One region of the Faecalibacter bovis genome, then DNA from elsewhere that is predicted to be linked to it. Evidence: riboswitches for the same ligand, from Rfam matches in the RefSeq annotation. Region 1 holds a riboswitch; each other region holds the start of a gene.
The links. Region 1 has a riboswitch for cobalamin ahead of J9309_RS13305 (T9SS type A sorting domain-containing protein). Riboswitches for the same ligand answer to the same signal wherever they lie in the genome.

Region 1 (11,181 bases):
AAACAACACATGATACAAAATCTACTTGCAAAAAAAAGTACAGTAATTTCTTATTCTCAAGAAATTATTCGCAGAAAAGCGATTGCTTTAGCAGCCATAACTTTATTATCCACACAAGTTGATGCACAGAAAAAACCTTTAGATCACACAGTTTATGATGAATGGCAATCAATTGGATATTCGATTTTATCAAATAACGGAAATTGGGTTGCTTACCAAGTGAAGACACAAGAAAGTGATAATACATTAGGAATTTTTGGAATTCCAACTCAAAAAAACTTTGAATTTCACCGCGGGGATCAAGTAAAATTTACTTCTGATTCTAATTTTGCCATTTTTAATATAAAGCCTTTTTATAAAGATTTGAAAGAAGTTCGAATCAAAAAGAAGAAAGAACATGAAATAGCAAAAGATTCGATCGGAATCATCAATTTATCTACTCAAAAGGTTGAAAAATTACCGAACCTAAAATCATTTAAAGTTCCTGAAAAAGGAGGTTCATTTGTTGCATATTTAACGCATAAAGAAGAGGCTAAAAAGGATACAACAAAAGGAAAAGATAAAAAACCAGCACCTAAAAAGGATGCAAAAAAAGATCAACCATTAGATTTGATTCTTAGAAATTTAGCGACTGGAAAAAAGGAAACTTTTAAAAACGTTGTAGATTATGATTTTAGTGAAAACGGAAAACAATTAATTTTTTCGACTAAACCAGAAAAGAAAGATTCTACAGATAAAACACAACACGGAGTTTACCTTGTAAATACAGCAAATTTTGCTAAACAATTATTAGTTGAGGGAATTGGCGAATATAAACAATTTTCTTTTGATGAAAATGCGACTCAAGTTTCGTTTTTTGGATCAAAAGAAGATGAAAAAGTTAAGACTAAAACATATCAACATTACTTTGCTAAATTGCCATTAACAGGAAAAATTGATTCTGTTAAAATTGATAATATGCCAACTAATTGGGTGCTTTCTGAACACAGAAAACCTAATTTTAGTAAAGATGGTAAAAAATTATTTTTAGGAATTGCTCCAAAACCAATTGAAAAGGATACAACTTTAATTGCAGAAGATCATGCTAAAGTAGACATTTGGCACTGGAATGAAGATCACATCCAACCAATGCAGTTAAAGAATCTTGATCGTGAGAAAAAACGTTCGTATTTGGTATCATTAGATACTACAAATCCTACAAAGATGGTTCAGTTAGCAGATGCATCAATGAACCAAGTAGAATTGGTAGCTAAGGGTAATGCAAATTTCGCAATTGGATCATCAGATAATCACTATCGAGTTTCATCGCAATGGGATGCTTCTGGACGTAAAGATTATTATATTGTAGATGTAAATACGGGTCATCGTATGCCAATTGTTAATGGTTTAGTTGGTCGTTTATCAGCTTCACCTTCAGGGAAATATATTGTGTATTACAACAGAGAAAATCATTTATGGTATTCATATAATCCAATTACAAAGGAAACAGAAGTTTTAAATCAAAAGTTAAAAGTTTCTTTTAAAGATGAGGAAAATGATATGCCAACGGAAGCGAGAGAATACGGTATTGTATATTTTACAAATAACGATGAAACAGTTTTAATTAAAGATCGTTATGATATTTGGGAATTTGATTTAACTGGCAAAAAGAAACCAAGAAATATAACTAATGGATATGGTCGTAAGAATGATATTACATTTGATATTAAAAAATTGAATGAAGATATTAAAACGTTAGATCGTAAGCAAGATGTTTATTTAACAGCTTTTAATAACAAAACAAAAGCTTCAGGAGTTTTTAAAGGAAACATCGAAAAAGCTAAAAATCCTGAATTAGTAAAAATGTCAAATATGTATGCGGCTCAGAATATGAAAAAAGCCAAAGATGCTGATGTTTTTATTTATTCGAAAGAAACGGTTAAAGATCCTGCTGATGTTTATGTTTCAAAAGATTTCATCAACGAAACGAAAATTACAGACATCAATCCACAACAAGCAGATTATATTTGGGAAACATCTGAATTGGTAGAATGGAAAACATATTCTGGGAAAAAGGCGACAGGAGTTTTATATAAACCTGAAAACTTTGATGAGAATAAAAAATATCCAATGATTGTTTATTTCTACGAAAAAGTTTCTGACGGATTAAATCGTTACCAAGAACCTGCACCAACACGTTCTCGTTTAAATCATTCATACTTTGTAAGTAACGGATATTTAGTATTTACGCCAGATATTTCTTACGAAGATGGTTATCCAGGTAAATCAGCCGAAGATTATATTAATTCGGGAGTTGAAGCTTTAAAGAAAAATAAATGGGTTGCTGGAGATAAAATCGGTATTCAAGGTCAAAGTTGGGGTGGTTATCAAGTAGCACATTTAATTACGCGCACTAATATGTATGCAGCAGCTTGGGCTGGGGCACCGGTTTGGAATATGACTTCTGCTTATGGTGGTATTCGTTGGCAAACAGGAATGTCGCGTCAGTTCCAGTACGAGCGTACGCAAAGTAGAATTGGTAAGAATTTATGGGAAGCAAAAGATTTATACATCGAAAATTCTCCTTTATTTTTCACACCAAATGTAAATACGCCAGTTGCAATCATGCATAATGATAATGATGGTGCTGTGCCTTGGTACCAAGGAATTGAAATGTTTATGTCTTTACGTCGTTTAGGTAAACCTGCTTGGTTATTAAATTATAATAATGATGAACATAATTTGATGAATCGTGCAAATCGTAATGATATTCAAAAACGTCAACAACAATTTTTTGATCATTATTTAAAAGGCGCTCCTGCTCCAAAATGGATGACAACAGGTGTTCCTGCAACAATGAAAGGAATTGATTGGGGCTTTGATGTTGAAGAAACCAAAACTATAGATTAATATAAAAATAGCCCGCTGAAAGCGGGCTATTTTATTTATGTCTCTTTAAAATTATATAGAAATTATTCTTCTTCCGCACTGCTATTTTTCATCGCTGTTATAAGGTTGTAAGCACCTTTTGTAATATAAACTTTGCCTGAATTAGCTGGTGATTTAATCTCAATCATTTTATTTGCAGACGTACCAATTGTAACTGGAATTAATTTGAATTGATTTTTATTCTGACGTTCAAAAACGAAATCTTTACCTTCGTAATGTACAACCGCATCTTCTGGTAAAACATTTGCCTTTAAAGAAGTTATTTCTAATTCAACATTAAAATACATATTCGCAGTTAATTGGATTCCATTTGGATTCGTAATACGCGCAAATACATCTACAGTTCCATCTTCATTCACTTGATTTGAAATCGATGAAATTTGAGCCGTTAATTGTTGCTCTGGATTGGCATTCGTATAAGCTTTTAAATATTGACCAATTTGTACGCTGACTAAATCTTTCTCAAAAACTTTTACGTTTAATAAAGAGGTATTTGGATTAATGATTTCCAGCATTGCATCGGCTGGAGAAACATATTGACCCGAATTAGCAAATACCTCGCTTACCATTCCACTAATTGGCGCATATACGTTTATTGTTCTACGAATACTTGACAATGAAACAGATGAAGGATTGATGTTCATTAATTTTAATTTCTCTTCTAACGCACGTTTTTTAACTAACAAAGTTTGTTGCGTCGCTTTTGCTTGTTGCATCATTTTATCACTTGCAGCTTTTTCTGCATTCAAATCTTTTTGGCGTGTATAATCTGCACTAGCTTGCTCTAACAACGCTTTTGTCGTTAAATAATCCTCTTGCATTTGGATATATTGCGGATCTTCTAAAACTACAACCACTTGTCCTTTTTGCACATAATTTCCAGGAATCAACGCAATTCTTTTCACATATCCTCCGAATGGATTGGTAATTGAAACTGTGTATTGCGGTGTAACTTCTGTCTTCGCATTTAAACGGATTGTCGTCGGTAAATTCTGATTTTGTAAGGATGCTGTATCAATTAGAAAATTCTTTAATTGCGCATCCGTTAATTTTAAAATCGAAGTTTCTGTTGCAGCTTGTTCGATTTCTACCTTATTTTTTTCTTCTTTATTACAGCTCATCAAAGCAATTGATGAACAAAGTATTACGATATGTTTTTTCATTATTGTGCAGTAAAATAAGTCATTGCGGCATTTGCCTGATCACGTAAGTTTTTGGCTTCTAAAAATTTTGTTTTCACATCGATGATTTGATTATTCAAAATTACCCAATCCAAAAAGTTAATTTCTCCTTCTAATAATTGATGATTAATAGTTTTCTGTAAATCATGCGATGCTGGAATTTGCGTTTGTTCAAAATCAGAAACAATTTCATCATACGCATTGATTTGATTTCTTACCACATCTAAATCTTGTTGCATTTTTGCTTGTTGTAACGAATAATTTTGTTTCGCGATATTCACTTTAATTTTTGACGCTTCGATGGATGAATTAATCCCACGATTAAAAATTGGTAATCCTACTCCAATTTGGAAAGAATTGTAACGATTTTGATCTAAATCTGAGAAGCTTTGGTTGGAATATCCAACTGAAAAAGTTGGAATTTTCTTCGATTTTTCAACTTCAGTTTCTAATGTTGAAGTTTGAATCGTTTCTTCTGCTAATTTTAGAATAGGATGATGAGTTGAAATAGTATTCAAGTTCATATCATACCAATTAATATCCGATTGAATTGGATAAATTTTAGAAGTCGTATTCGCTAAATATTGAATTTTACGAGATGAATTTTCTAATTCCACATCAATTAATTTAATTTGATTTTGAATCGATTTTAATTGAATAATAGCAGTCGAAACTTCACTTCGGTTCGATTCTCCTTTCTTTAAACGTAAATTTGCTTTATCTAAAAATTGCTGATAAATTGATTCGTTTTCTTTCAATAATTCACGTTGAGATTCATAATTCTGCATCAACACATACACATTCGCCAAACGTTGTTTAACTTCAATTTTCGTTAATTTTTCATTCGTTTTTGAAACATTAATCATTTGTTCATTTAATGCTTTCTGACGTTTAAAAACCACAGGAAATTGAAAATTTTGAGCAACTGTAATTTTATTATCAAATTGATTCGAATTCACTTGACCAAATTCAGCAGAAATATCTAACGGATCTAACGAACGATTCGCAAAGACATTTTTTTCGTGATACAATGAATTTAATTCCGCTTGTTTAACTTCTAAATTATTCACTTCCGCTAATTTCACAACTTCTTCAAAAGACATTCTTTCTTGTGCGTGAGCAGTAGTTCCTAAAAATGCAAAAGCAATTATTAGAGCTGTAGAAATCGCTTTTTTGTTTCTACGTTTCTTTTTAAATTGAATATGTTCGAACATGACATATAAGATTGGTAAGACAAATAAGGTTAAAAATGTGGCTCCTAATAAACCACCAATTACAACTGTTGCTAATGGACGTTGAACTTCGGCTCCAGAACCATTACTTATCGCCATAGGTAAGAAACCTAACGAGGCAACTGCAGCAGTCATTAAAACAGGACGTAAACGAGTTCTTGTACCCATGACAACGATTCGAGTTGTATTTTTGATTCCGTGATCTCGTAAACGATTGTATTCAGAAATTAAAACGATTCCGTTTAAAACCGCAATTCCAAAAAGAGCGATAAATCCAACACCCGCACTGATACTAAAAGGCATATCACGCGCAGCTAAAAATAAAACTCCACCAATTGACGATAATGGAATAGCCGTATAGATTAATAAACTTTCTTTGATGGATTTGAAAGCAAAGTATAATAAAACGAAAATTAAAACTAAAGCTACTGGAACCGCGATTCCTAAACGAGCTTTCGCTTGATTTAAGTTTTCGAATGCACCGCCGTAGGTTGTGTAATAACCAGTTGGTAATTTAACTTTTGCATCTACTTTTTGTTGTACTTCTTTTACTACGCTTTCAATATCTCGACCTTTTACATTAAATCCAATCACGATTCGACGTTTCGCATCTTCGCGCTGAATTTGATTCGGCGTATTTTTATAATCTACTTTCGCTAATTGACTCAAAGGAATTTGTGTTCCAGATGGCATAGGAATTAATAAGTTTCGAATGTCTTCGATATTTGCTCGTTTATCTTGTGCTAATCGAACCACTAAATCAAAACGTTTTTCTCCTTCGAAAACTTGACCAGTTGATTGACCAGCAAAAGCCATATTCACGATTCGATTAGCTTCTCCGATAGACAATCCATATTGAGCAATTAGCGCACGATTAAATTCGATAACAACTTGCGGAATCCCATTTACAGGTTCGATGTATAAATTATCTGTTCCTTCAACCGAATTGATGATTTTACCAATTTTTTGCGCATTTTCGACTAATTTATCTAAATCTTCTCCGAAAATTTTAATTACCACATCTTGTTTTGCACCTGTCATTAACTCATTAAAACGCATTTGAACTGGGAATTGGAAACTCACTGATAAACCAGGAATTTCTTCCAATTCTTTTTGCATTTTTTCCGATAATTCAGGGAAAGTTGTTGCAGAAGTCCATTCTTTTTTTGGTTTCAGAACGATTATCATGTCTCCAGCATCCATTGGCATTGGCTCGGTCGGAATTTCACCACTACCAATTTTTGTTACCACCATTTCAACTTCAGGGAAACGTTCTTTCAGTATTTTGGCTGCTTTCGTTGTATATTCAATGGTTGTAGAAATATTACTTCCTGGTAAAATACGTGCTTCAACGGCAAAATCTCCTTCCTCTAAAGCTGGAATAAATTCTCCACCTAAACGTGACATAACAAAGACAGCAACAGCAAATAAGGAAATAACAATAGTTAAAATAATCGTTCTTATTTTTAAAGCTTTGATTAAATATTTTTGATGAAATACCTCAATTTTTGCCATTACGCGATCTGAAAGATTTGGTTTTTCTTTCTTTTTACGGCTTAATAAAATACTCGACATCATCGGTACATAAGTCAAGGATAAAATAAATGCACCAACTAATGCAAAAGCAACGGTTTGCGCCATTGGTTTGAACATTTTTCCTTCGATACCTTGTAAACTAAATATTGGTAAATAAACAATTAAGATAATAATCTGGCCAAAAACAGCAGAATTCACCATTTTCTTAGCGGATTCTCCAACCGTTTGATCCATCTCTTTTTGAGATAATTTATTTTTCAATCCAAACTTTTTACTATGAGCGAGTTGATGCATAACAGCTTCAACAATAATTACTGCACCATCTACAATTAATCCAAAGTCTAAAGCACCCATACTCATCAAATTTCCTCCAACTCCAAACAAGTTCATCATGATGATGGCAAATAGTAATGAAAGCGGAATAACAGTGGCTACTATAATTCCAGCTCTTGCATTTCCTAAGAAAATTACTAAGATGAAAACTACAATTAATGCACCTTCTAATAAGTTGGTTTGAACTGTTGAAATGGTATTATCTACCATTTTTTTACGGTCTAAAAAAGGTTCTATGACAATTCCTTCGGGTAAAGTTTTCTTAATTTCTTCGATTCTCTTCTGTACATTCTTAACAACTTCTTGCGCATTTGCACCTTTTAGCATCATTACGATTGCACCAGAAACTTCTCCTTTATCGTTATACGTCATTGCACCATATCGTGTTGCGAAACCTGTTTTAACTTCGGCTACATCACGCATTAAGATTGGTGTTCCACTTCCTGATTGTTTAACGACAATATTTTCAATATCCTTGATAGAACCAATTAATCCTTCGGAACGAATAAATAATGAAGTTGGACCTTTTTCGATATAAGCTCCACCTGTATTTTGATTATTCGCGCTTAACGCTTCGAAAACATCATTAATAGTTAAGTTAAACGCTTGTAATTGTTGTGGATTAATTCCGATTTCGAATTGTTTTAATTTTCCACCAAAACTACTGACATCAGCAACTCCAGGAACACCTAATAATTGACGACGAACGATCCAATCTTGAATGGTGCGTAATTCGGTTTCGTCGTATTGATCTTCATATCCATCAGCGGGACGAACTACATATTGATAAATTTCTCCCAAACCTGTTGAAATCGGTCCCATTTGTGGTTCGCCAATTCCTTCTGGAATTTCGCTTTTAACTTGAGCTAACCGTTCGCTTACTTGCTGTCGTGCCCAAAAAACATCCGTATCGTCATCGAAAACTATGGTAACTAAAGATAAACCGAAACGTGAAAAACTACGAATTTCTGAAATTCCAGCAATGTTCGAATTGGCTTGTTCGATAGGAAATGTAACCAAACGTTCGATATCTTCTGCTCCAAAAGAAGGAGCAACTGTAATAATTTGAACCTGATTTGAGGTAATATCAGGTTGTGCATCCATAGGTAATTTAGTCGCTTCGAAAATCCCAAAAATTAACAAAGCAAGCGTAAATAAACCTACGATGAATTTATTCTTGATTGAAAAATCAATGATTTTATTTAACATCGTAAAATTGTATAAATGAGAATATTAGCTAGATGAAAAAATTCAAATAGCATAATGCATTTACGTTCTAATAAGACAGTAAATGGAAAATTTATAAAATTTACGCTTGTTTTGGCGGTTGCCAGATAGAATTTAAGTAATGCGAATAGAGATTACTTTCATCATAAAAGACGAAAATAGTTTCTATTTTATTTTTATGAATGAAAGGAGGAGTAAAAGTGAAATTTGGAATTTCTGCCAAATCAATGTTTGCAATTTCAACATTCATAAATGGCAATTTTTGATCCGTAGCCCAATCTTCATCTACCTCATGTCCACCGTAATGGTGAATCAGAAAGTTTTTCATTTCATTAAAGAAATCTCCACCTTTATCATGTTCGATAAAATGTGTTATGAAAACAGGTAACTTATAAAACTGTGATAATTGTGTTGCAGTTGTTAAGTATAAAAATGTAAATATGTAGATAATCCATGTTTTCACTTCACAAAACTAACGATTATTAACATAAATACGCAAATCATTTTAATAATTTGGAAGAAACAGAAATTAAGTGTGAAGATTTAATGATAATATTTAATCTTGTAAGTTTTAAAATTTAAATAAATATAACAGCTTATTATTTAATACGGTCAGCATTAATTGAAACCACAAAAAAATATTTAGAAATAAAGACATAACTCAATAAAATGTAAAAGAAAAGAATATATTTGCCGTCGATTTTGGTTAGACAATTATTGTCTATGAAAAGGGAATCGTGTGTGAATCACGAGCTGTACCCGCAACTGTAAGCTATCAAACTTATTAATTATATCACCCACTGGAAGTCGATCTGGGAAGGGAATTAATAAGATGCAAGTCAGGAGACCTGCCATTATTCATCAACTTTTTATCATACGTTCTGCATCAGCTTTTCGTACGCTAAAGTTTCGGGAGTTAAACTTTAAATTATTATTATATGAAAAGAATTACATTGTTATTCTTATTTTTTTCCATTTGTAGCTTTGCTCAATTTACTACGAATGATGTAAAATTCTATGTGGGCGAAGGAGATCGAACGGCTTACTTCATTGCTGATTTCAAGGACGGAACTGATGATCGTTCATATGTCTGGGGAATAAGATTTGATCAAGATGAACCAATTAATGGTACAGAAATGTTACAGTTAATTGCTGATTATGAGCCAAACTTTACTTATGAACAATCAAGTGGATTTTTAGATCGAATTGCTTTTAATCACCATGATTCGTATGAACAAGAATATGACTATTGGAGTTTATGGTATTCGAGAGATGGACAAAATTGGAATATGGGAGGTTGGATGACATCTGATCTTATAGATGGTTATTGGTACGCGGCTACATATGGTTTTGGAATGAATGTTCCAGGTCCAGATGCTCCTGTAGCACCAATTCCAGCATATTCTTCACAATGGTTACAGCAAAATTATGTATCTTCTTGGATTGGTACTGGTACAAATAACAGTTTAGTTATTATCGATTTTGGAACTGATACGAATAATGTTGCTGATTCTTTTGTTGTTGGAATCAATTACAATGGAAATATTACAGTAGAACAAGCATTACAGTTAATTCAAGAGAACAATACGGATTTTACTTTTTCAATTACAAATGATCAAATTTCAGCTTTACAATTAGGTAATTATTCGCAAACAACTACACCTAATTTGTTTAAAGGTACAGATTTATCGAATTGGATTACTCAAGAAAATACATCAAGTTTTACATTAACCGATAACCAATGGTTAGGAATTAGTTTTGGTACAAGAAGACCATATATTCCGCAAGAAATGCAAAATTTAAATACGAACGATTTTACAACATCTACATTACAAGTTTATCCAAACCCAACATCAGATTATGTTATTGTAGATTCAAAGGAAACGATTAAAGAAATTAAAATTTATACAACAATAGGTACTTTAGTAAAAACGGCGAAGATATCTAAAATTCAATTAAATGATTTGCCTTCAGGAATTTACTATTTAGAAGTATCAACAAATCAAACAAAAGAAATTAAAAAATTGATTAAAAAATAATTTTACTTTTTATAATGACCTCAACAATTTTGTTGAGGTCTTTTTATTGAAAAAGCTTCAATTCTGAATCTTAATATTAAGATAATGTAGAGGTTTTCTAAAATTGAAAATAATTTATATTTTTACTTTTTTAGTATAGTGCAACAGAAAACCCATTAAAAAGTTTGTGGTAAGCACTTATTTTAACGCAATTTTAGCTATATAAATAAGTTGCAAAACTGAATAAAATTATACTGAAATTTCTCAAGTTCAATTAGGAAATTACGTTATTTCTTAAATAGAATTTCTTGCTTTAAATCAAAATAATTTATTAAAATAAAATGATACAAAATTCAACTACTACTACATTAAACGAACAATTACAACAAAAAATTGATTTAAAAACTAAACCTTTAGGAGCGTTAGGATTATTAGAAAAATTAGCTTTCCAAATTGGTATGGTTCAACAATCATTAACTCCTCAGTTAATTAATCCTACGATTTTATTGTTTGCTGGTGACCACGGTGTTGCAAAAGCAGGAGTTAGCGCATATCCACCAGAAGTTACTTTTCAAATGGTTATGAATATTGTTCAGGGTGGTGCTGCAGTAACGGTTTTTTGTAAACAAAATAAACTTGATTTTTTAACCATTGATGCAGGAGTAAATTATGATTTTGGAATCGTAGATGGATTAATTGACAATAAAATAAATTTCGGAACTAAAA
Region 2 (11,181 bases), 920 kb from region 1:
GAAACTGAAGCAAATGGCCAAGCTTCTTCTAAAATTACTAAACGATTTGTTTTCTTAACAGAAGCGATAATAGTATCATAATCCATCGGACGAACTGTACGAATATCGATTACTTCTGCTTCAATTCCTTCTTTAGCTAACTCTTCAGCAGCCATTAAAGCTTGTTTCATAATCTTACCAAAAGATACGATTGTTACATCTTTACCTTCACGTTTGATATCTGCTTTACCGATTGGAATTAAGTATTCTTCTTCTGGAATTTCCATTTTATCACCATACATCTGCTCCGATTCCATAAAAATTACTGGATCGTTATCACGAATTGCAGATTTTAATAATCCTTTTGCATCGTATGGGTTTGAAGGAACAACAACTTTTAAACCTGGTACATTTGCATACCAATTTTCAAAAGCCTGAGAGTGCGTAGCACCTAATTGTCCTGCTGATGCTGTTGGTCCACGGAATACGATAGGGCAATTCCATTGTCCACCAGACATTTGTAATATTTTTGCTGCGTTATTTACGATTTGGTCGATTGCAACTAATGAAAAGTTGAATGTCATATACTCTACGATTGGACGACATCCTGTTAAAGTAGAACCCACTGCAATTCCTGTAAAACCAGATTCTGCAATTGGAGTATCAATAACACGTTTAGGTCCGAATTCATCTAACATACCTTTAGAAGCTTTATAGGCACCGTTGTATTCAGCAACCTCCTCTCCCATTAAGTAAACAGATTCATCGCGACGCATTTCCTCACTCATTGCCTCGGCAATTACTTCTCTAAAAGTTTTTATAGCCATTGTGTTTTGATTTCGTTACTATATTTTTTCCTAAAGCAAATGTAATAAAAAAGTTAGGAAATATTTGATTTATATCTGAAATAGACTAAAGCAACGATATTTTTCATGTTTAAACCTTGTTTATTTCATTCATAATTCAATACATCATAGCTCATTATCCAAAATTTTATCTACCTTTGGACTCATATGGTGCTCTAAAGGAGTTAAAAGGGAATTTGGTGTAAATCCAAAACTGTCCCCGCAACTGTAAAGTTTTATAAAAGTTCTTTTCACTTCTTGCCACTGTTTTTTTAACAAAAATGGGAAGGCCAAAAAGAATAAAACAAGTCAGGAAACCTGCCATAAATAAACCTTAAATTTTAATCACTTTCGGGAGAAAAGGTGTAAAATAATTATGAAAAAACAATTCATTTTAGTTGCCTTAATTTCTGGCTATGCGCTTGGACAAAATGATGCTGTACAATTGGATGAAGTTTTAATAAATGATCCTTTTTTAAATCATCATTATAAAAGTCAATCGCAAATTATTCTTAATGATAGTATTCTTAAAAAGAATCAACCTTCGTTGAGTAATTTGCTGCAATTTGAATCACCAATCTATTTTAAAGAAAATGGAGTTGGAATGGTTTCTTCACCGTCATTTCGTGGAACAACAGCATCGCAAACCGCAGTTGTTTGGAATGGGATTAATATTAATTCATCCATCAACGGACAAACTGATTTTAATACGATCAATTCAAAATCCTATGATGAAATTCTTGTAAAACCAGGCGGAGGAAGTATTGCTTATGGTACAGGTAGTATTGGTGGCGCAGTGCATTTATTAGATCATTTAAAGTACAACGATCAACTAACTCAAAACATAGATTTAGGGTATGGAAGTTTTGATTCTTACAACCTGAATTATCGTTTACATTATGCTAAAAACAATATTGCTACAAATATTGGCTACGCCAGATTTCAGTCCGATAATGATTATGAAATTGAAAATTATTTAGAAAGAAATCGAAACGGTAAATACTATTTTAATACCATTGATGCTAATATTGGTACTAAATTAACTGACCACGAAATCCGATTATTTACACAATTTAATTTTGGTAAGCGTGAATTCAGTTTAACTGATATTTACGAAACTCCTACGATGTACGAAAATCAGGATTATCGTGTAATGGGACAATGGATTTTGAATAAAAATCGTTGGAATTCAGATTTAAAAATTTCTTACTTACACGAATCAAATCAATATTATCCGAATATAAATTCGTCTACAACACAAGATTTAGAAGTCAATAACTGGATTGCAAAATATTATCTGAATTATAAATTGAAGCCAAACCAAACTATTAGTGGTTTTGCTGAAAATATTTACAGCAAAGGTAACGGAACAAATCTTAGTGCATCTGACCGAAATACCACAGGTTTTGGATTAATTTATAAACATATTATTTCCGATAAAATACAATACGAAGCTAGTATTCGTCAGGATTTTTCATCGGTTTACAATGTTCCTTTAATCTACGCTTTCGGAGCCAATTATAAACCTATGGATTTCTACGAAATTCGATTCAATTTTTCAAAGAATTATCGTGTTCCAACTTTCAATGATTTATTTTGGGAAACTGGTGGTAATCCCGATTTAAAAGCAGAAAACGCTCTTCAATTTGAATTAGGAAATGATTTTAATTTTAAAAATCTAAAAATTCAAACGAATCTTTTTTACAATGATATAAAAGATATGATCCAATGGATTCCTACTTCTGGAAGTTCGTTTTGGCGACCAGTGAATCAAAATCATGTAAAAACTTATGGATCAGAAATAATAGCTGATTATAAATGGAATAATCTTTCATTCAGAACTCTATATTCATACACTGAATCGATTAATCAGGAAACTGATAAAACATTGATTTACGTTCCGAAACATCAGTTCAATTTTAATGTTAATTACAATTATAAATCTTGGAATGTATTTATGCAAAATCGTTGGGTAGACAAAGTTTTTATCCAAACCGATAATCAAGCAACAATTCCTAGTTATTGGACTACTAATTTAGGATTAGGCTATCAAATCAACTCCAATTTTGGAGCAAATTTTAATATTAATAATCTATTCGATCAGCAATATCAAAGTGTTGCCAATCGATGGATGCCAGGAATCAATTATCTAATTTCATTAAACATAAAACTATAAACACATGAAAAATATCAAAACTTTACTTTTTGCTTTACTTGCGACGAGTTTTACTTTACAATCATGTTCATCAGATGATGATAATAACAACCCTATCGAACAAAATGGATCTTACAAAGACGGAATTTTTGTACTAAATGAGGGTGCAATGGGTAGCAATAATGCTGAAGTTACTTTCTTTAAAAATGGAGCTGCAACTCAGAATTTATTTAAAACTGTTAATCCAACATTAAATTTAGGTAATGTTGCAACTAGTATTCTTTTCGAAGATAACGACGGATATATAGTAGTGAATTTATCTAATAAAATAGAAGTTGTTCATGCTACAACTTTCGAATCAAAAGGTACAATTACAGCAAACTTAAATAATCCGCGTTATATCGCCGCAGACGACAATAAAATATATGTTACAAACTGGGGAGATTCTACTAATCCAGATGACGATTTTATTTCAGTTTTTAGACGTTCTGATTTAGCTTTTGAGAAAAAAATTGACGTAAAAGAAGGTCCTGATCAAATTTTAATCGAAAATAATAAACTTGTTATAGCGCACTCTGGTGGTTGGAGCAATGGAAATTCTGTTTCTATCTACAATTTAGCTACAAACACTTTAGAAAACATTACAGTTGGTGATGTACCTTCTGCTATGGTTGAAGAAAATGGAATTGTTTATGTTTTATGTTCTGGAATTACTTGGGGTGGAACTCCATCTGCTGGAAAATTGGTTAAAATTAACTTAAATACAAACTCTGTTACACAAACTATTAATTTTGCTGATGGTCAAAATCCTCGTTTTTTAGTTGAAGAAAATAATCAAATCTTTTATACTTTAAACAACCAAGTTTATCGTTTAGCATTACAAGATAATACGTTACCACAAAATGCTTTATTCGCATTTGATGCTACTTATATCTATGCATTCAACATCCATAATGGAGCAATTTATATTGGAGATGCTAAAGATTTTGCATCAAACGGAGAAGTTAAATATTACAGCTTAGCAGGCAATTTATTAGGACAATTTTCAACAGGAATTGGACCAAATTTCATTGCTTATAATTAATAAATAAGTTTAAAAAAATGAAAAATCCGAAGGCTAGCCTTCGGATTTTTTTATGCTTCTATTTTTAAATATTATTTGAGAATTAAAAACTAAAATCGCAATTAAAATTAATGCATATCCAGAAATTTGTAGCGTGGTAACTTTCTCTTTGTAATAAACAATTGCTAACACAAAATTCATAATTGGATTTAGATAAATTAAAATTCCAACCGTTGATGAATTGATGCCTTTTAATGCGAAATTATTTAAGAACATTGGGATAATTGTGAACAAAATTACAACCGCCATGATACATTGATAGAATATTGTTTCTGTAGGAATTGGACTTGCATATAGGAAAACCATAGGCAGCATTAAAACTGCAACAACCGAAAGCTGAATCATTAATAAATTAAAACTATCAAAACGGTTTAAACTTCTCTGAATTAATATGTAACAAGCAAATGCAATTGCAACGAAAAGACTATACATTAAATCCGTAAAATGCCCAATAGATAATATTCCACACGCTAAAATACTGATACCAACTGCAAACCATTTTACCTTTGTTAGTTTATCTTTCAATATAAAAAATGCTAAAACAGTTGTAATAATGGGACAAACTAAATATGATAGAGATGCTGCTTGAACACTCACATGATTCATTACGATTATAAAAACTAACCAATTTGCCATTAAAATAATTGAGCCACCAACTATTAAACTCAATAATTTTTTCTGTTCTTTTTTAGCTAAAGATTTAAATAAATTCCAATCCGATACAATCTTATTTCTTCTAAATACAATATTGATAATTAACAAAAAGAATACGCTGATAAACAAACGATAAAACAAAATATCTAACGAAGGATAATGCGCTATTGGTTTTAATCCAAAACTAAAAAATCCCCAAATAAAATAGGCTGTAACCGCAGAAAATATATACTTTGTTTGATTCATTTTAAGACTTTAAACAGATTTATTTCTGTTTATAGAAACAAATGTAAGTGTTTATTAGTTTCTAATTATTGATGATATGAATTTCTTTACCTTTGTTTAAAATTTAACTAAATGGCAGAATTATTTTCAGACGAATATTTTATGCGAATTGCTTTAAATGAAGCCGCAAATGCTTATGAACGCGATGAAATTCCGGTCGGAGCTGTAATCGTAAGTAACAATAAAATTATTGCTAAAGCGCATAATTTAACTGAAACATTGATTGACGTTACGGCACATGCCGAAATGCAAGCCATAACATCTGCTGCTAATTATTTAGGTGGGAAATACTTACAAAATTGTACACTTTATGTTACTTTAGAACCTTGCGTCATGTGCGGTGGAGCTTTGTATTGGAGCCAAATTTCTAAGGTTGTTTATGGCGCTTCTGATCCAAAACGTGGTTTTAAAGCTAAGATTGGTGAACTACATCCAAAAACTGAAGTAATTTCTGGATTATTAGAAGATGAATGTGGCGAAATCATGAAATCTTTTTTCCAGAAAAAAAGGTAATTAACTACATTTACAATTCAATCTATCGCATGAAAATTTTTCAATTTATCGTCTTATCGCTTTTTACATCTTTTACACTAACAAGTTGTGAACAAAATGCTACGCCCAAAATTTACCCTGCTAAAAAAGGTGTGGATTCTGCCTATGCTAATTTGTTAAAGATTAAAGTTGAAGAAAAAATTCGTGATGATCAAGATGAAACTGAAACAAAACCTGCGAAACAAGTAGCTAAAGTTCAGCAACAAAAGAAGATTGAAAAAGCTATTTCGAATGTAGATAAAATTGTTCCTTTTAGCAAAGATAATACACGAGATACTTTAAAAATTACGTATGCTAAAGCTAAACAAACAGTAACTAAAAAAGCTGGTCAAACGAATACTTTTGTATTCAATTCTGATACTGCAAAAAAGGTTGCGATTAAACTTTCTGCGGCCGATACGTTAGCGAATATTCGAATCAATCATATCAAAGGACCTGTTGATTCAATTAAAGGTGGACCTTTTGGTAAAACCTTAATTTTCGACTTACCTGCGAAAGGAAATTATAATTTCTCTATTTCTGAAAAACCTACGGATAAAAAGCCTTATCAAGGAGAATATCAAGTCGAGTTACAATTACTTTGGAAGTAATTTAATTTGATAGCTTACCACTCTCAACTTATCGGAAAATCAGACATTTAACAATACAATTTTATTTTCATAAATGTATTTATTTAAGCTTAATATTCATTTTTTTCTTGATGAAAAAACGAATCAAAAAAATCAAGGCTTTAAATCTATTTGACTAAAAATAAATTTCATTTCGGGAATGAATTAAATGATTCACTATCGTTCACTAATTCGTTCTATTCCTACACTCAATTTATTTTCTTCACGTCATAGATTTATAGGCCATTTTATGATCTAATAAGTTATTCAAAAATAAGCGAAAGCAAATTGAATTGAAGAATCTATCTATAATACAAACGATAATTAATCGCGTGATTTTTTAAAGAATTTTGTTCCAATAATTGTTCGTTTACACCATAAAACAAAGTGGAAGTTGATTTAGTTTCAATCAAATCGAAATACCCATTTCCTTCTGGACAAAACGGATTTTCGTAATGCGTTTCATATCCAATCAAGAAGTTTTGAACTTGTTTTAGATTTATTTTCAAATGAACTGGAAAGATATATTTTCCTGCATAATCTTTATTCACTTCAAACCATTTATCATCAATCAAACTCATATTAAAATTCTTATTTTCTAGAATAATTGGTTTGAAATAATAGTATTCGTTGCAATAATTTTTCTTCTTGATTTTGGATTCGAATAGAATTTCAATTGCGACAATTTCAATTTCATCTTCATCAGGCAAATGCAATGTAGAAAACACTTTAATTCCATACGTTGTATGATCCGTTAATCGAATAACCTTTTCATATTTTGGTCTAAATTGCTTGTATTTAGAATAATCCATCAACTGAAATTCATTCAGGTTAATGGTATCATTGGTTTGTGCAAATGTGAATATTGAAAGTAAAAATAAAATTAGAAACCTCATCTAATATTTATTTTTCAACAGTTCTTTAATTTCTCTAATTTCTTCTAACAACTGATTATTTTGTCGTTCTAAATCTTCTATTTTTTCTGAATTTTTAAAAATTTTATCATAACGTTTTATGAATAATCTAAAGATTAAAACAAATACAATCAGAATGATAATTCCACCAATATTTTCTATAATTCCCATACTATCAAAATTAATTGTTTTTTAGATTTTTGAACAAACTTTAAATTAATATTACTATAATTTCATAAAAAAATCCCAAATCAAATGATTCGGGATTGAAGAAAAATTGTAATTAATCGATTAGATTAAATTTAAAACTTGTTCTAAATCTGCTAATAAATCGTCGATGTCTTCGATACCAACAGATAAACGAATTAAGTCATCTGTAATACCAATTTCAGCACGTTTTTCAGCTGGAATAGACGCGTGAGTCATTGTAGCTGGGTGATTCGCTAAAGACTCAACTCCACCTAAAGATTCAGCTAACGTGAAAACTTTTAAGTTTTCTAATAATTTGAAAGCATCTTCTTTTTTACCAGAAGTTAACGTAAATGTTACCATTCCACCGAAATCTTTCATTTGCTTTTTCGCAATTTCGTGTTGTGGATGATTCTCTAAACCTGGGTAATATGTGTGAGCAACTTTTGGATGCGCTTCTAAGAAACGAGCTACCTTCATTCCATTAGAACAGTGACGATCCATACGAACTGCTAACGTTTTGATTCCACGTAAAACTAAGTACGAATCTTGTGGTCCTAAAATTCCACCAGTTGCAAATAAATTGAAGTGAACATCAGTCGCTAATTGATCAGAATTAACGATAATAGCTCCAGCAACTAAATCCGAGTGACCTCCTAAATATTTAGTAGCCGAGTGCATCACGATATCCGCTCCTAATTCGATCGGACGTTGTAAATATGGAGAAGCAAATGTGTTATCAACCGCAACTAAAACGTCTGCTTTTTTTGCTTTCGCTGCATCGTTGATTGCTTTAATATCAACAACCTTCATTAATGGATTTGTTGGTGTTTCAATCCAAACCATTTTTGTATTATCGTTAATTAAAGCTACTGTAGCATCCACATCTGTCATATCTACGAAATGGAATTTTAATCCGAATTTCTCATAAACACGTGTAAATAAACGGTAAGATCCTCCGTATAAATCATCCATTGCGATGATTTCATCACCAGGTTTGAATAATTTTAAAACACCATCGATTGCTGCTAAACCAGAACCAAATGCAAAACCTGCAACTCCACCTTCGATTGATGCTAAAGCATTTTCTAAAGCTGAACGCGTAGGATTTGCTCCACGAGAATATTCGTATCCTTTGTAGTCTCCAGGAGAACGTTGTGCAAATGTTGATGTTTGGTAAATTGGAGTCATAACCGCTCCTGTAGATGGATCATGGTGTTGACCACCGTGTATAGCTTTTGTATTGAATTTCATGTTGTATTCTTTAAAGTATAGCAAATATATGGAGTTTTATTTATTCTAAGTTTTAATGTTTTGTTAGAAATTTTTGATGTGATTTTATAGATTATCAATTATTAATTTATAAAACTTGATAGTTGCTTCAAGTGATCCAATTTTATCTTTGAGTTGTAAAGAATATTCAGCATTTAAATGTTGAATATTTCTTTCTTTGATAGCATATATGTTTGGCTCGAATGAGTTTTCTTTTGCTATAGATTCTAATCCTGAATTTAAAGTTGACTGTAAAAGAAATTCCTCATAATTAGTATCATCTGATTTTACAATCAACATATTTTTCTTACCTAAAAATAAATTTATAAAATGATTTCTTGAAGTTATTTCAAAATCAGGAATATATTTTTGATTTAAAGCAGTTTTAATTTCACAAATATTATGGTTACCCAGTTCAAATTTCACCTGAATTTCATATCCTTTGTAAGGAATTTTTAACCTATAAATTGAAATCCGAACATATCTTCCGACAATACCTGAAACTTTTATATCTTGATGTGACAGTTCAGCTTCAAATTTCTTCGCTAAATCCTTTAATTTTTCATTTATCATAGTGTTAATTAATTTATCAACTAAACAATTCGTGTAAAACTTGTAATGAATTCGGTTTCTTAAAATTGTTGGTATGTATTTGATAATACTTCACCAAAATTTCTAGCAATAAACCACGCTGTTGTTGATTGAAATGATTCTTCGTTGTTAAATCGAAAGGCGTATTTAAAAGTTTTTTAAATAATTCAGTTTCGATCGAATTCAACATATTGATTGAAGAATTACTTTCGGTAAAAAAGCCATTTTCTAAATCAAAATAAATTGCTTTTTCGTTGTCATCATTTGGATAAAATCCTAAAAAATGCGTCAAATTCATTAAAAAAACTAAATGGAAATCTGCAAAATCTTCTTTCTTTTCATCAAATAAAATCAAACTTTGTTTGATGAATTGATACAAATCGTTGTTATGTTCTTCCGCTTTTAAAATCAGATTTAAAAGTTCAGCCAAGAAGAAAACTATGGCTGATTTCACCGGATGGAAATGCAACGATTCATAGTAATAAGCCGCTTGCGCAGATTTCAAAAATACCAATTGTTGTTCGTTCGATTTTGGAGAATACGCAATATCAATTTCATTTAATGGAAAATATAGCGCTGTATTGCGTTTCTTTTTAGAAAAAACACCTTTGGCTATAAAAGATTTCAAGCCTAATTGTTCGGTATAACAACGAACAATTAAGCTTGTATCTCCATATTTTAAACTTGATAAAACAATTGCTTTTGTTTCGATCACTTTCATTATCTCACTACTGCGATTTTAATAGTTTTTGTTTGTGTTCCGTCTGCATTTGTCATCAAAACAATATAAACTCCAGATGCAACATCAATTCCTTTACTATTTTTTGTATTCCACTCTACAATTCCACCATTTGCTTTGGCTTCGTACAATAAATTTCCTGTAATATCAGTAATTTTCACAGATGCTCTATTCGGAATATTTTTAATAATTACATTTCCTTTAAAACCAGGACGAACTGGATTTGGATATGCAATTACTTGATTAAAACTATCTCCTACATCTTGTACATCACCGTTAAAAACTACAACACCTTTTTCTGTTGCAAAATAAACTTTTCCGTTTGAATCATCAATTTCAATATCATAAACTGTATCAGATGGTAAAGCTGAATTTTTTGAAGTGAAATTATAAATTGTTTGTTCCCCATTATCCGATACATAGTAAACACCTGCTGCATTTGTCGCAATCCATTTTCTGTTTGCTTTATCTACTTTTATATCATTGATACGCGTAGAAGTTAACAAAGCTTCAGGAATACCATCTTGTATAATAACAACAGGTTCAGTTCTGTAATTGCCAGATTCAATAGAAGAATCCGCATTATTTAAAACCGTTAAACCTAATAAAGTTCCAATCCAAGCATTATTATTTTGATCAATTGCAACTGTTAAAACTGCATCTTCATATAAATTAGCGTTTGATTTTGTAAGCGTAACAACTTCAGTCATATTCTTATCCAAAACAGTTAATCCACCTGTTCTGGCATTTGGGAACCAAATATAATTAGATGATATTTCTGGCGATAAAGCTGTAGAAGGTCTATTTTTATTAGATCTTACACGTCGCCAAGATTGACCTTTTCTTTGATAATAATGGTTAGTTTCCCAACCAGAAGGTTCATCTAAAAAAGAACTACTTACATATAAATCTCCGTCTTTATCAAAAGAACCACCGCCCATACGATATGACCAAACAAAAGGTGATGTGATGTGATTAAAATCAAAAGTTTCACCATTTTGATTGAATTCGAAAATACCGATTCTTGTTTGACTTCCCCATTGAGGAACTTCGGCAAATGGAATTGCGACAAAATTATTGTCATCTTTTGGATTGACTGATATTTTAATAAAATCTTTTGCGTTTAATAATTCTGAACTTTTAAAATGGTTCCATTTAAATTTATCAAAATAATAAAAACCATCTCCATTAAACGTTGGTTCATTAAAATCACTCATTCCACCTGGAGCGATCCATACTTTTTGTTTGCTAACCGCTAATGAGTAAGATAAATTA
Region 3 (11,181 bases), 900 kb from region 1:
CAGCTAAACCACCATAACTTAAATAACCTTCGTAAATAATTCCGAAATTACCACATATTTTATATAGCTCTTCATTATTAAGTGCTATAAAACCTCCGATATTTACCAATCCATCTTTTTTAGACGACATTGTCATACCATCACCAAGATCAAATACTATTTTAGAAATTTCTTTGATCGTATGATTTTTAAATTCTTCTTCCCTTTCTTTGATGAAATATGCATTTTCTGCAAAACGAGCAGAATCAAAGAAAATCGGAATACCATATTTGTCTGATAAAGCTTTTACTTTTCTAATGTTTTCTACAGAAACGGGCTGGCCACCTGATGAATTACAAGTGATTGTGATTAAAGTAAATGGAATATTTTCTTTTCCATGTTCCTTATATACTTTTTCAAGTTTATCTAAATCGATATTTCCTTTAAATGGATGAATTAATTCGCTATCAAAAGCTTCGTCAATTGTACAATCTATGGCATGTGCTTTTCTAAATTCTATATGACCTTTAGTTGTATCAAAATGCGAATTTCCAGGAATTACATTTCCTTCTTTAACTAAAGCTGAAAATAATACATTTTCTGCTGCACGACCTTGATGTGTAGGCAAAACGTATTCGTATCCAGTAATTTTATTTACTGTTGCTTTTAATTTTTGGAAAGATTGTGAACCAGCATAGCTTTCGTCACCTGTCATCATTGCTCCCCATTGTTTATCAGACATTGCTCCAGTTCCTGAATCTGTCAATAAATCAACAAAAACTTTTTGGCTTTCTAAGTTGAATAAGTTATAATCTTTTTCCTTAATCCATTGTTCACGTTCCTCACGTGTAGATTGGTAAATTTCTTCGACCATTTTTATTCGAAACGGTTCAGCGAAAGGTAGTTCCATTTTATTGTTTGTTTTGCGTTATATTTTAAAGATAACGATGATTTTTAACAAAAATTGAATGCAACAAAAAAATCCTTCACAAATTAATGTGAAGGATTAAATTTTATTCTAATAATTAGTCAATTACCGGAACTGGTCTTTTGTTTTCATTGATTGCTACTAATGTAAAAGTTCCTGTAATCGCTTTTTCGCGACCATCACGGTACATACTTTCAATAAAAACATCAATCTGAACGTCCAAACTTGTACGTCCTACTCTTGTAACTTTTCCTACGAATTCAACTAAAGTTCCTGCAGGAATTGAGTGTTTAAAATCGATTTTGTCACTACTTACCGTTACAATAGGTTTGCGACAAAAACGTGTAGCTGTCATAAAAGCAATTTCGTCCATTAAATACATTACTGCACCACCAAACATTGTTTTGTGATGGTTTGTATCTCCAGGGAAAACTGCTTTAAAAACTCTGGTTTCAGAATCATTGATACGTTGTTCAATTAATTCCTCTCTTTGTGTTTTTTCCATTTCCATTATCATGTGTTAGCACGTTATTTCTTTTTGAATAAAAATTTGATAATGTTTTTTATGGCGTTTGTTGGTTATAGATTTCATAGAACAATAGAATTAGCTTCAAATCGCGAAAGCATTATCGAAAAGCTCATAAATTGGTAATCTGACTTTATATTTTTCACAAAATATTTTACAGTTGCGCGACAGCTCGTGAATTTCACACGATTCCCCAATCTTTGAGCGTTAATATTTTGCAAATATAGATTAGTTAAATGGATTTTATTAAACTTAACTATCCTTTTATGTAGATTGGAACAATTAGTGTAACTTGAAATGTTAATAATGAAGAAAGATAAATTACTATATGAAAATAAAATTAATTAAGAATTTAATTCATAATGATAAAGAGTGGAACGATTTAATTTCTACAACAAATAATTTAACTAATAAGGTAATTCAAGACATTAATTTCTGCAATAAAGATGTAGATTGGGACAATATTATTTTAAATAATACAACTTTTTTAGGCTGTACTTTTAAACAAGAAACAGCAATTCCGTTAATTGAACGTGGCGCATTTGTTTATCCAAAATTCAAAAATTTACCATATAATCCGTACCGAGGAAAACTATATTCTTGGCAAGAATTGATGGAAGGTTACGATCCTGTGAATGACAATAGCGTAGATATTAATATTTATAAACATTTTGTAAAAAATAAATATAATCCAGCAGTTTCTGAAGCATTAGCTCAACGTCTTCATGATCATTCTATTGATGATGGTTTGCGTCGTATTTTAGAATATGACGATGAAGGAATGACAAAGAAAAAAGTAGTTGGTTTTATGGGAGGACACTCAACTCGACGTGGAAATCAATTTTATGTAGAAACGGCGATTGCTGCACAATTAGCTACAAAAAAAGGCTTTTATGTGGTGACAGGTGGTGGACCAGGTATTATGGAAGCGGCTAATTTAGGAGCTTATATGGGTAATTACTCGAAAGAGGAATTATTTGATGCTATTAAAATATTAAAAGATTTAGAATTCCAAGATCCGAATGATGCAGATTATTTAGCTAAAAATTTTAATCAACGTTCGATGGAAGTTTTAGAGAAATATCCCAATGGATGCGAAAGTTTAGCGATTCCGACTTGGTTCTACGGACATGAACCTTCTAATTTATTTGCGAAGTATATTGCAAAATATTTTTCGAACAGTATTCGTGAAGATATTCTATTAACAATTAGTTTGTACGGATTAGTTTTCGCGCCAGGAAGTGCAGGAACTACACAAGAAATCTTCCAAGAAGCGGCTCAAAATCACTACGGAACTTCTGGCTATCATAGTCCAATGGTGTTTTTAGGTAAAAAAAGATATGTAGAAGATACATCAATATATTCGGTAGTTCATCAATTAGCTGTTGGCCGAGTTTATAAAGATTTACTATTCTTAACCGATAGTGCAGAACTAACAATTGATTTTATTGAGAAACATCCACCAATTAAGGTAATATAAAAAAAAGAGAACCGAAAGGTTCTCTTTTTTTTGTTATGTATTTATTGTTCAACTTGTTCAATAACAAATGAAGTTTGAACATTATTTGGTGTTAAGATACTTCTAGTACTTTCAGTATATCCACTTGTTACAGATTTACCAATAAGTAATTCACGATCATTTTGATCACCAATATTTCTACCTCTACAAGCTGGTGTAATGTAATAATCTGTATCAATTTCTAAATTACCAATTCCATCTATTCCACTTTGTCTTTTAATCATTCCAGACATTGTTAATAGTTTGAATGAATTTGGAGGTCCAGTAATAACTTCAGGTCTAATATGGAATAATTTAAATTCATTAATGTTATGATTATTAGCTTTTTTTATAAAGAATCCACATGTATAACTAACAATAGTTTGATCATTATTTGTGCTATATTTTAATACCATAGTTTGTATAGTCGCATTAATACTACTGTTTGTTGAAGTAAATCTAACTTTACTAACTAAAGGATTTTCATCAAGATTGGTATTACTATTTAACATTTTCCATTGTTTGTTAGAAGCATTATTACCGTGAATAAATGAATCACCCAATTCATCTTTACTTGTATTACTACTATGTCTAATTGTAATACCATCGATGTCAGAATTTAAAATTTTATTCTTAATCAAAGTAGAACTTGCAAAGTCATAAGGCTCGGAAATATTTTCCCATCCAATACCTTGTCCATTACCTTCATATACTAAATATTTAGTGTTATCTCCATACGGTATTATATTCCCGTTAGCATCTTCAAAATGTAACATCCCTCTGAAATCGACACTTTTAACATGTAATCTTTCTTCTGGTTCTGCATTATTATCTAACCCTATTCCTACATTTTGTCCTTTTGAATTGATTAAAGACAAAGTTCCTATAATAATAAATATATATTTTTTCATATGATTATTGGTTTGTAGTGTTTTCGTAACGGCTAATTTTTAAGAATGTTCTTGCAGTTGTATTACTAATATTTGAAGTTCCGGTTGCTGCTTTTCCGATAGCTAAACTAATATTTGTAGCACCAAAATTTTCTCTTCTTGTACAACCAATTTTTACTTCATATTTTTGATTTTCTAAAAGTGTAGATTTATCTAAAATTGTAGAGACACGTATATTAAAGAAAGGGTCACTGTTGGCACCTCTATTAGCTGTAAATGTTCTAACACCTTTTAGCTTGAAATCAGCATTAGAAGGACTAGATGTTCCAGTTTTTTGAGCAACAAATATACCACATGCAAACATAGCTCCTGTATCTGTACCAGATCCAGCAATATGCGCCACACTCTCAAATGTGATATAAACTGTAGGATTGTTTCTTTGTACTGTAAATTCTTGATTTGATCCGGCAATTACTTGCCAGTTAGAACTTAATGATTGATCAATAGTATATTTAAGAGTTGGATTTGTAGGTGCATTATCTAGATTTATACCTGTTAAATTATCAAACGTTTGTGTATACAATAAGTAATTTAAATTTTCTAAACGCTGAATCTGTCCTAAAACTGTTTGCCAAGTGGGTTCTTGTCCAGGACCATTAGAACGTAATACTTGTCCCGGTTGTCCTTCTTTAAAAATTAATTTTCCTTTAACTAAAACATTATCATCTACTATTAACGAGGGAACTTCAGAAGTTCCATATGTTTGACTTAATTTTGCTTCAGTTAATTGCTCTGGGTCATTACCTATGTATAGCTGAGAATAAACTAAGCTAGATACTGATAATATAATATATGTAAAATATGCTTTCATAATTCTCATGTTATAATTTAAATGAAACATCAACTTTGTATACAGATTGATTATTAAATTTCGAAATCTTTTCTTCATCAGAAGAACTACCGATATATAATTGGAAATTACTTGAATTACCAGTTATAAGGGGAAATTCATTGAATTTTTTACAACCGATGAAACTATCATAAGTTCCAATAGCAGTTTCAGGATCTAAATTTATTGTGTAGATCATATCAAAATTAGATTGCACAATACTTACGTTACCAATGGCAGTAACCTGTCCTAATCTGTATCCTTTTAGTTTATAAGAAGTTTCGTTTTGTTTCTTTAAAAATACTCCACATGCAAATTGGGTAAAATCACCTGATCGAATGCTTGATTTTGTTAATGTAACACCAGTTTGAAAATCAACATTAATAAAAGTCTTTTTCTCAGAAACAACAATGTTATTAATTTCAATAATTTTTTTCCAATTATTGGTATTTGTTGAAGTATAAAGTTCTCCAGGAGTTATTGAAGGTATAGTTGAAATTCTATTATTTAATACATTTTCAGCTCCGTTTTCTTGAATTTTTGTATATGTATTTTCAATAAATAACATACCTTCAGGAAGTTCAACATCAGGATTATCAACCCAAACTGGTCTTGAATTTGGTCCAGTTGATTTTAGAACTTGTCCAGGTTCACCATCAGTTTCAGCTAGTTTAATACCTGAATCAACTTTTAAATTACCATCAATTTGAAGTGCATATCCGCTACGAGGCTGAAAGTCTGTTTTATCAGAAATCCAAACCTGTGCATGCACCCCTTGGAAAATAAAAAGCGCAGCAATGGCTATTGCTTTTTGATAAAGATTTACCATAGTTTTATTAGTTTAGTTAAATTAGTTGTTTGTTAGTTTTCCAAAATTATATTATTAATTGTTTAAAAATTTTTATTACGTATTCATTTTCACGAAAATGGATATAAAAAATTAATTAATTAACAGAACAATATTGGGTTGTTAGTCACTAAAATCCACAGGTTTCGATAGTATTGAAATAATCAATATTACCATCTGAATTGCGGAATTTAGCCAGTAGAATTTTCTAATATTCTAAAATTTAATCTTATCGATTTGAAAAGATTTTCGTTTTTTAATTTTAGAAATGTAAGTAGATGGTGACTCTCCTAGATTTAATTTAAAAAAATGAGCGAATTTACTGTGTGATGAAAAACCAGCTTCATCAGCAATTGCACTAATTTTAAAATTTAAAAATTTAGGATCATCATTTAGTTTATTTACTACGTATTGGATTCGTAGTAAATTGATGTAGTTATTAAAATCACGATCACTATGTGCTTTTATCACATGTGATAGATATTTTGTATTTGTATCTAAATGACTTGAAACTTTAGCTAATGAAATGTTTTTTTCTAGAAAAATTGTAGAATTTTCAAATTCAATAAGCTTTTTAATTAAATCTTGCTTTTTTACATCTGATATACCAATAGATTTGGAAGTTGAAGAATTTATATCAGAGTGAATAAATTTTAGATTAGCTTGAACATTCTGAGTGTTTGAATGTTTTGCTCTATCCTTATTTTTATAATAAGAATAAATGCCATAGACAAGGATAATTGATATCAAGACAGTGTTAAGCACACTATGCAAGTCAGTACTGTGAAAAATATAAAGAATACTTTCCACTGCACCTTCAAAATGCAACAGGTTCATACGAAATTTTTAATTAGTTAGGACTGTAAATTTATTTCTTAAAAATTTACTATCAAATACCTATAAATGGGTATTTTCGGTTTATTGTTAAAATAATTGTTTAAAAGTTTGGTAATCTAAAAAATGTTAGTACATTTGCAATCCAATATCGCGAGATGGAGCAGTAGGTAGCTCGTCGGGCTCATAACCCGAAGGTCACAGGTTCGAGTCCTGTTCTCGCTACTAAATATCGCGAGGTGGAGCAGTAGGTAGCTCGTCGGGCTCATAACCCGAAGGTCATCGGTTCGAGTCCGGTCCTCGCTACTAAGTAGCAAAAAGAGTTTCAATTTTATTGAAGCTCTTTTTTTTTGAAATTTATTTTACCAGTTACTTCGTTGATATCTAACAGTTTTGCTTGTGTAAAAGTGTAGAGTGGCGAAAAAAAATAAATTAATAGTATAAAATCAAATATCTCATTGTATATTTGCAGTCTAATATCGCGAGATGGAGCAGTAGGTAGCTCGTCGGGCTCATAACCCGAAGGTCACAGGTTCGAGTCCTGTTCTCGCTACTAAATATCGCGAGGTGGAGCAGTAGGTAGCTCGTCGGGCTCATAACCCGAAGGTCATCGGTTCGAGTCCGGTCCTCGCTACTAAGTAGCAAAAAGAGTTTCAATTATATTGAAACTCTTTTTTTTTATGCCGTTTAATTAAGTTCAATTATTTTTGTATCATGAATTTAGAAGAATACAGAAGTCAATTCAAAAAAGATCAAGCTGTTGGTGCTTTATCGATAGAAAATAGATTAAAAGAGGTTTACGGAGATTTAGAGCCTCGTTTTTATTCTCCACAAGTGATGTCTTTCCAAGGTGGCGAAGATCCAATTGATGGTGTTGCTGTTTTTGATAATGATGGATATCGTCATTTAATTTCTTACGGAATGTCTCATTTATACTATAATGAAGAAGCTGTTGGTGAAGAATTTAGTAAATGGGGAATGGAATTTACATTTCGAGTTAAGCCGTTTGATGCTGACGGAGATGAAGATCCTTTCTGGGTGATACAATTAATGAATAATTTGGCTCGTTTTGTTCACGAAACAAAAGTTTGGTTTGATGAATATCAATTTCTACCGCTAGGAGGACCAATCCGTTCTGAATGTGATACAGATATTGTAGGATTAGCATTTGTAAAAGATGTTGATTTAGATGAAATTGAAACTCCGCACGGTAAAGTTCTTTTCATGCAAATGGTTGGATTAAATTCTGAACAATTGAAAAGGCTTGAAGAAAATTCTACAAAAGAAGAAGTTATGTCAGTTTTAAATGAGATTAAAGCTGTCAATCCAAAATATATTTGTCAGTTATAAGTTAATTGATTTAAGATTACCGATTTAAAATGTTAATATAAAACTAAAAACATTTAAACTATTGAATAATAGTATGTTTTGGTATTTATATTGCAATGATACAAATGTTATTAATCGTTAGAGTTAATAATTTTTCATAGGTTTAGGTTGGTAATTAGGCAAAAGCTTAATTCAGCACTCCTTCGGGAGTGCTTTTTTATATCTTAGTATTAAATATAATTTATTAGATATGAATTTCTTTAATAACCTATTTTCTAAAAGAAAAGAAACTGAACACAATATAAAAGAACAAAAAACTATGACGTTTGAAGAGGTAATCGCATCGGATAAGCCGGTTTTAATAGATTTTTTTGCAACATGGTGTGGACCATGTCAAATGATGGGTCCGATTTTGCAACAGGTTAAACAAGAGCTTGGTGATGGAGTTACAATATTAAAAGTTGATGTTGATAAATATCAAAATTTAGCATCAAGATATCAAGTGCAAGGTGTTCCTACATTTGCTATTTTTAAGAAAGGAGAGTTACTTTGGAAACAAAGTGGAGCAAAGCCTAAAGAACAATTAGTGCAAATTTTAAATCAATATATAGATTAGAATTTATTTTCAATTAGAGTCGATTTAAAAAGCCATCAATCTCAGATTGATGGCTTTTTTTTTATTTTTTAAATCTCTTAACTAAATTGTAGGAAACATATAGGAATACTAACCAAATTGGTATTAAAATTACAGACGTTTCCATTCCTGTAAAATACATTATTATTAATATACTGAATAGAAATACTAAACAGATATAATTACTAATAGGGTATAAGAAAGAAGGAAATAAAGTTTTTACATTTTCAATTTTCTTCTGTTGACGATATTTTAAATGCGTATAAGAAATCATTATCCAATTTATAACTAACGTAGAAACCACTAAAGACATAAGTATCTCAAAAGCAGATTCTGGAATAACTTTGTTAATTATAATACATATTGCAGCAAATATAGATGATACTACTATTGCCATAACAGGTACACTGTTTTTGTTTAATTTCATTAAAAACTTAGGTGCATTTCCTTGTTCAGCTAACCCGTATAGCATTCTAGAATTACTATAAACCGAGCTGTTGTAAACTGATAATGCTGCCGTTAAAACAATTAAATTTAACGCATTAGCAATGATTCTAGAAAATTGAACATCTTGTCCGAATAGATTTACATTTAAGCTTTTTAAATTATCAAAAACAGTTACAAAAGGACTACTTTCTACCGTTATTGTTTCCCATGGCGATAACGAAAATAAAATCACTAACGCACCAACATAAAAGATTAAAATTCTATAAATTACTTGATTAGTAGCTTGTGGAATAGTTTTTTCTGGATTTTTCGCCTCAGCAGCTGTAATACCAATTAATTCTAATCCTCCGAAAGAGAACATAATTAAAGCCATAGCAGCTAATAAACCACTAAAACCGCTAGCACTGTCACCAGAAAACCAGCCTTTTGGTAAAAATCCACCGTTATTCCATAAATTCTGAATGCTTGCTTGTTCGCCTCCGGTTCCACTTAATAATAAGTAACTACCGAAAATAATCATAGCGATAATTGCAATTACTTTAATAATAGAGAACCAAAATTCAGCTTCTCCAAACATTTTTACAGAACCTAAATTCAGTGCATTAATTACTAAAAAGAAAAATAAACTTGATGCCCAAAGTGGTATTTCAGGCCACCAAAATTGTACATATATACCGATTGCAGTTAATTCGGCCATACTTACCAATACATACAAAATCCAATAATTCCAGCCAGACGCGAACCCTGCAAAAGGTCCCCAATACTTATATGCAAAATGACTAAAACTTCCCGATACTGGTTCGTTTACGACCATCTCACCTAATTGACGCATAATAAAAAATGCAATAATTCCTGCGATTGCATATCCTAAAATAACAGAAGGTCCTGCTAAAACTGCTGCTGGACCAATTCCAAGGAATAAGCCGGTTCCAATAGCTCCACCCAAAGCAATTAATTGGATGTGTCTGTTGGTAAGTCCGCGCTGAAGTTCCTTATTCTCAGTATTTTCTTTCTGACTCACTTTGTTTTATAAATTTTGTTAAAGATATGTAAAAAAATATAGCTGAACTTCTTGTTTATTAATTTGGCAAAATACAATTAATAATATTCGGTTTTTCGTTTATATTTATTGAAAATTTTAAACAAATGTCTATTAATTCGGTATATTTTTTAGGTTTGGGAGCATTAGGAGCAAAATATGCTGCTAGCTTTTATGAATACAAACCAGAAATTGTAAAAGTTATTGTAAATCAAAAAAGAAAAGTTCGTTATAAAAATGAAAAAATTTATGTTAACGAGAAAGAATATGATTTTGATTATATAACACCTGAGGATAAATATAATATTCCTGATTATATTTTTTTAGTTGTAAAAAGTTCACATTTAGATCAAGCAATTGAAGATTTGAAGCCTTTTGTTGGTGAAAATACTAAGATTATCAGTTTGATGAATGGAATTTCTTCTGAAAGTATTTTGGCTGAACATTTTGGTTGGCATCGTGTTTTAAATGCAGTTGCCTACATGGATGCAATTAAAATTGGAAATAAAGTCGCTTATGGTAGCATTGGTAAAATTGTTTTTGGACATGTTAATAATGAATTCCAAGAAGAGTTGACAGAATTGCATCAATTTATGCTTGACGCAAATATTCCGAACGAATTATCACAGGAAATTCAGAAAGCACAATGGGCAAAATATTTAATTAATGTTGTAGCAAATCAATTAAGTTTCATATTAGAATTTCAGTATAAAGAATTCGTGTCAAACGAGTCTGTCTTAAAATTAATGGATATGGTAGCTGACGAAGTTATTTCGGTTGGTAATGCTTTAGGAATTGAAATTGGAGAGGAGGAAATAAAACGAATGAAATCGACTTTAACAAAAGTTGATGGCGAGGCTAAAACATCAATGCTACAAGATCGTGAAGCAAAAAGAAATTCTGAAGTTGATGAATTTTCTGGTGAAATTATAAAACTTGGAAAAGAAGTTGGAGTGAAAACACCATGTAACGAATTAATATATAATATGGTAAAAGCCATTGAAAAGACCTATTAGTCTTAAAGATTATATAAAATAAAAAAGCCTCTTCATTTTGAAGAGGCTTTTTGTTTCGTCGGGGTGGCAGGATTCGAACCTGCGACCTCCTGCTCCCAAAGCAGGCGCGATGACCGGGCTACGCTACACCCCGATTAAGGTGTTTTTTTTCGATAATCAAATTTTCGGTAAAAATTTGTCGGGGTGGCAGGATTCGAACCTGCGACCTCCTGCTCCCAAAGCAGGCGCGATGACCGGGCTACGCTACACCCCGATATCTTTGATTATCGAGGTGCAAATGTAGGATTATTTTTTAATTATAACCAAATTATTTGATTAATATTTT

Region 2: it holds a riboswitch for cobalamin, as region 1 does, so the genes downstream of both, J9309_RS04055 (TonB-dependent receptor plug domain-containing protein) here and J9309_RS13305 (T9SS type A sorting domain-containing protein) in region 1, are expected to answer to the same signal.
Region 3: it holds a riboswitch for cobalamin, as region 1 does, so the genes downstream of both, J9309_RS04010 (acyl-CoA thioesterase) here and J9309_RS13305 (T9SS type A sorting domain-containing protein) in region 1, are expected to answer to the same signal.

The regions. Positions count from the first base shown of each region.
Region 1 is NZ_CP072842.1:2,761,873-2,773,053, reverse strand. Features, by position in the region: gene J9309_RS13325 (S9 family peptidase) at 10-2,889, shown strand; gene J9309_RS13320 (efflux RND transporter periplasmic adaptor subunit) at 2,952-4,091, opposite strand; gene J9309_RS13315 (CusA/CzcA family heavy metal efflux RND transporter) at 4,091-8,419, opposite strand; gene J9309_RS13310 (hypothetical protein) at 8,520-8,900, opposite strand; cobalamin riboswitch at 9,124-9,307, shown strand; gene J9309_RS13305 (T9SS type A sorting domain-containing protein) at 9,376-10,476, shown strand; gene cobT (nicotinate-nucleotide--dimethylbenzimidazole phosphoribosyltransferase) at 10,797-11,181, shown strand, end outside.
Region 2 is NZ_CP072842.1:848,642-859,822, forward strand. Features, by position in the region: gene J9309_RS04050 (pyruvate dehydrogenase complex E1 component subunit beta) at 1-806, opposite strand, end outside; cobalamin riboswitch at 977-1,164, shown strand; gene J9309_RS04055 (TonB-dependent receptor plug domain-containing protein) at 1,201-3,000, shown strand; gene J9309_RS04060 (YncE family protein) at 3,005-4,063, shown strand; gene J9309_RS04065 (EamA family transporter) at 4,097-5,002, opposite strand; gene J9309_RS04070 (nucleoside deaminase) at 5,114-5,554, shown strand; gene J9309_RS04075 (hypothetical protein) at 5,584-6,183, shown strand; gene J9309_RS04080 (hypothetical protein) at 6,504-7,097, opposite strand; gene J9309_RS04085 (hypothetical protein) at 7,098-7,286, opposite strand; gene J9309_RS04090 (cystathionine gamma-synthase) at 7,407-8,558, opposite strand; gene J9309_RS04095 (hypothetical protein) at 8,643-9,149, opposite strand; gene recO (DNA repair protein RecO) at 9,166-9,888, opposite strand; gene porZ (type IX secretion system anionic LPS delivery protein PorZ) at 9,888-11,181, opposite strand, start outside.
Region 3 is NZ_CP072842.1:829,390-840,570, reverse strand. Features, by position in the region: gene J9309_RS04015 (tryptophanase) at 1-889, opposite strand, end outside; gene J9309_RS04010 (acyl-CoA thioesterase) at 1,005-1,418, opposite strand; adenosylcobalamin (AdoCbl) riboswitch at 1,499-1,653, opposite strand; gene J9309_RS04005 (LOG family protein) at 1,762-2,913, shown strand; gene J9309_RS04000 (hypothetical protein) at 2,955-3,842, opposite strand; gene J9309_RS03995 (hypothetical protein) at 3,847-4,692, opposite strand; gene J9309_RS03990 (hypothetical protein) at 4,703-5,539, opposite strand; gene J9309_RS03985 (helix-turn-helix domain-containing protein) at 5,774-6,394, opposite strand; tRNA gene J9309_RS03980 (tRNA-Met) at 6,544-6,616, shown strand; tRNA gene J9309_RS03975 (tRNA-Met) at 6,625-6,697, shown strand; tRNA gene J9309_RS03970 (tRNA-Met) at 6,872-6,944, shown strand; tRNA gene J9309_RS03965 (tRNA-Met) at 6,953-7,025, shown strand; gene J9309_RS03960 (suppressor of fused domain protein) at 7,106-7,741, shown strand; gene trxA (thioredoxin) at 7,971-8,336, shown strand; gene J9309_RS03950 (amino acid permease) at 8,398-9,822, opposite strand; gene J9309_RS03945 (ketopantoate reductase family protein) at 9,948-10,856, shown strand; tRNA gene J9309_RS03940 (tRNA-Pro) at 10,915-10,989, opposite strand; tRNA gene J9309_RS03935 (tRNA-Pro) at 11,035-11,109, opposite strand; gene trpB (tryptophan synthase subunit beta) at 11,172-11,181, opposite strand, start outside.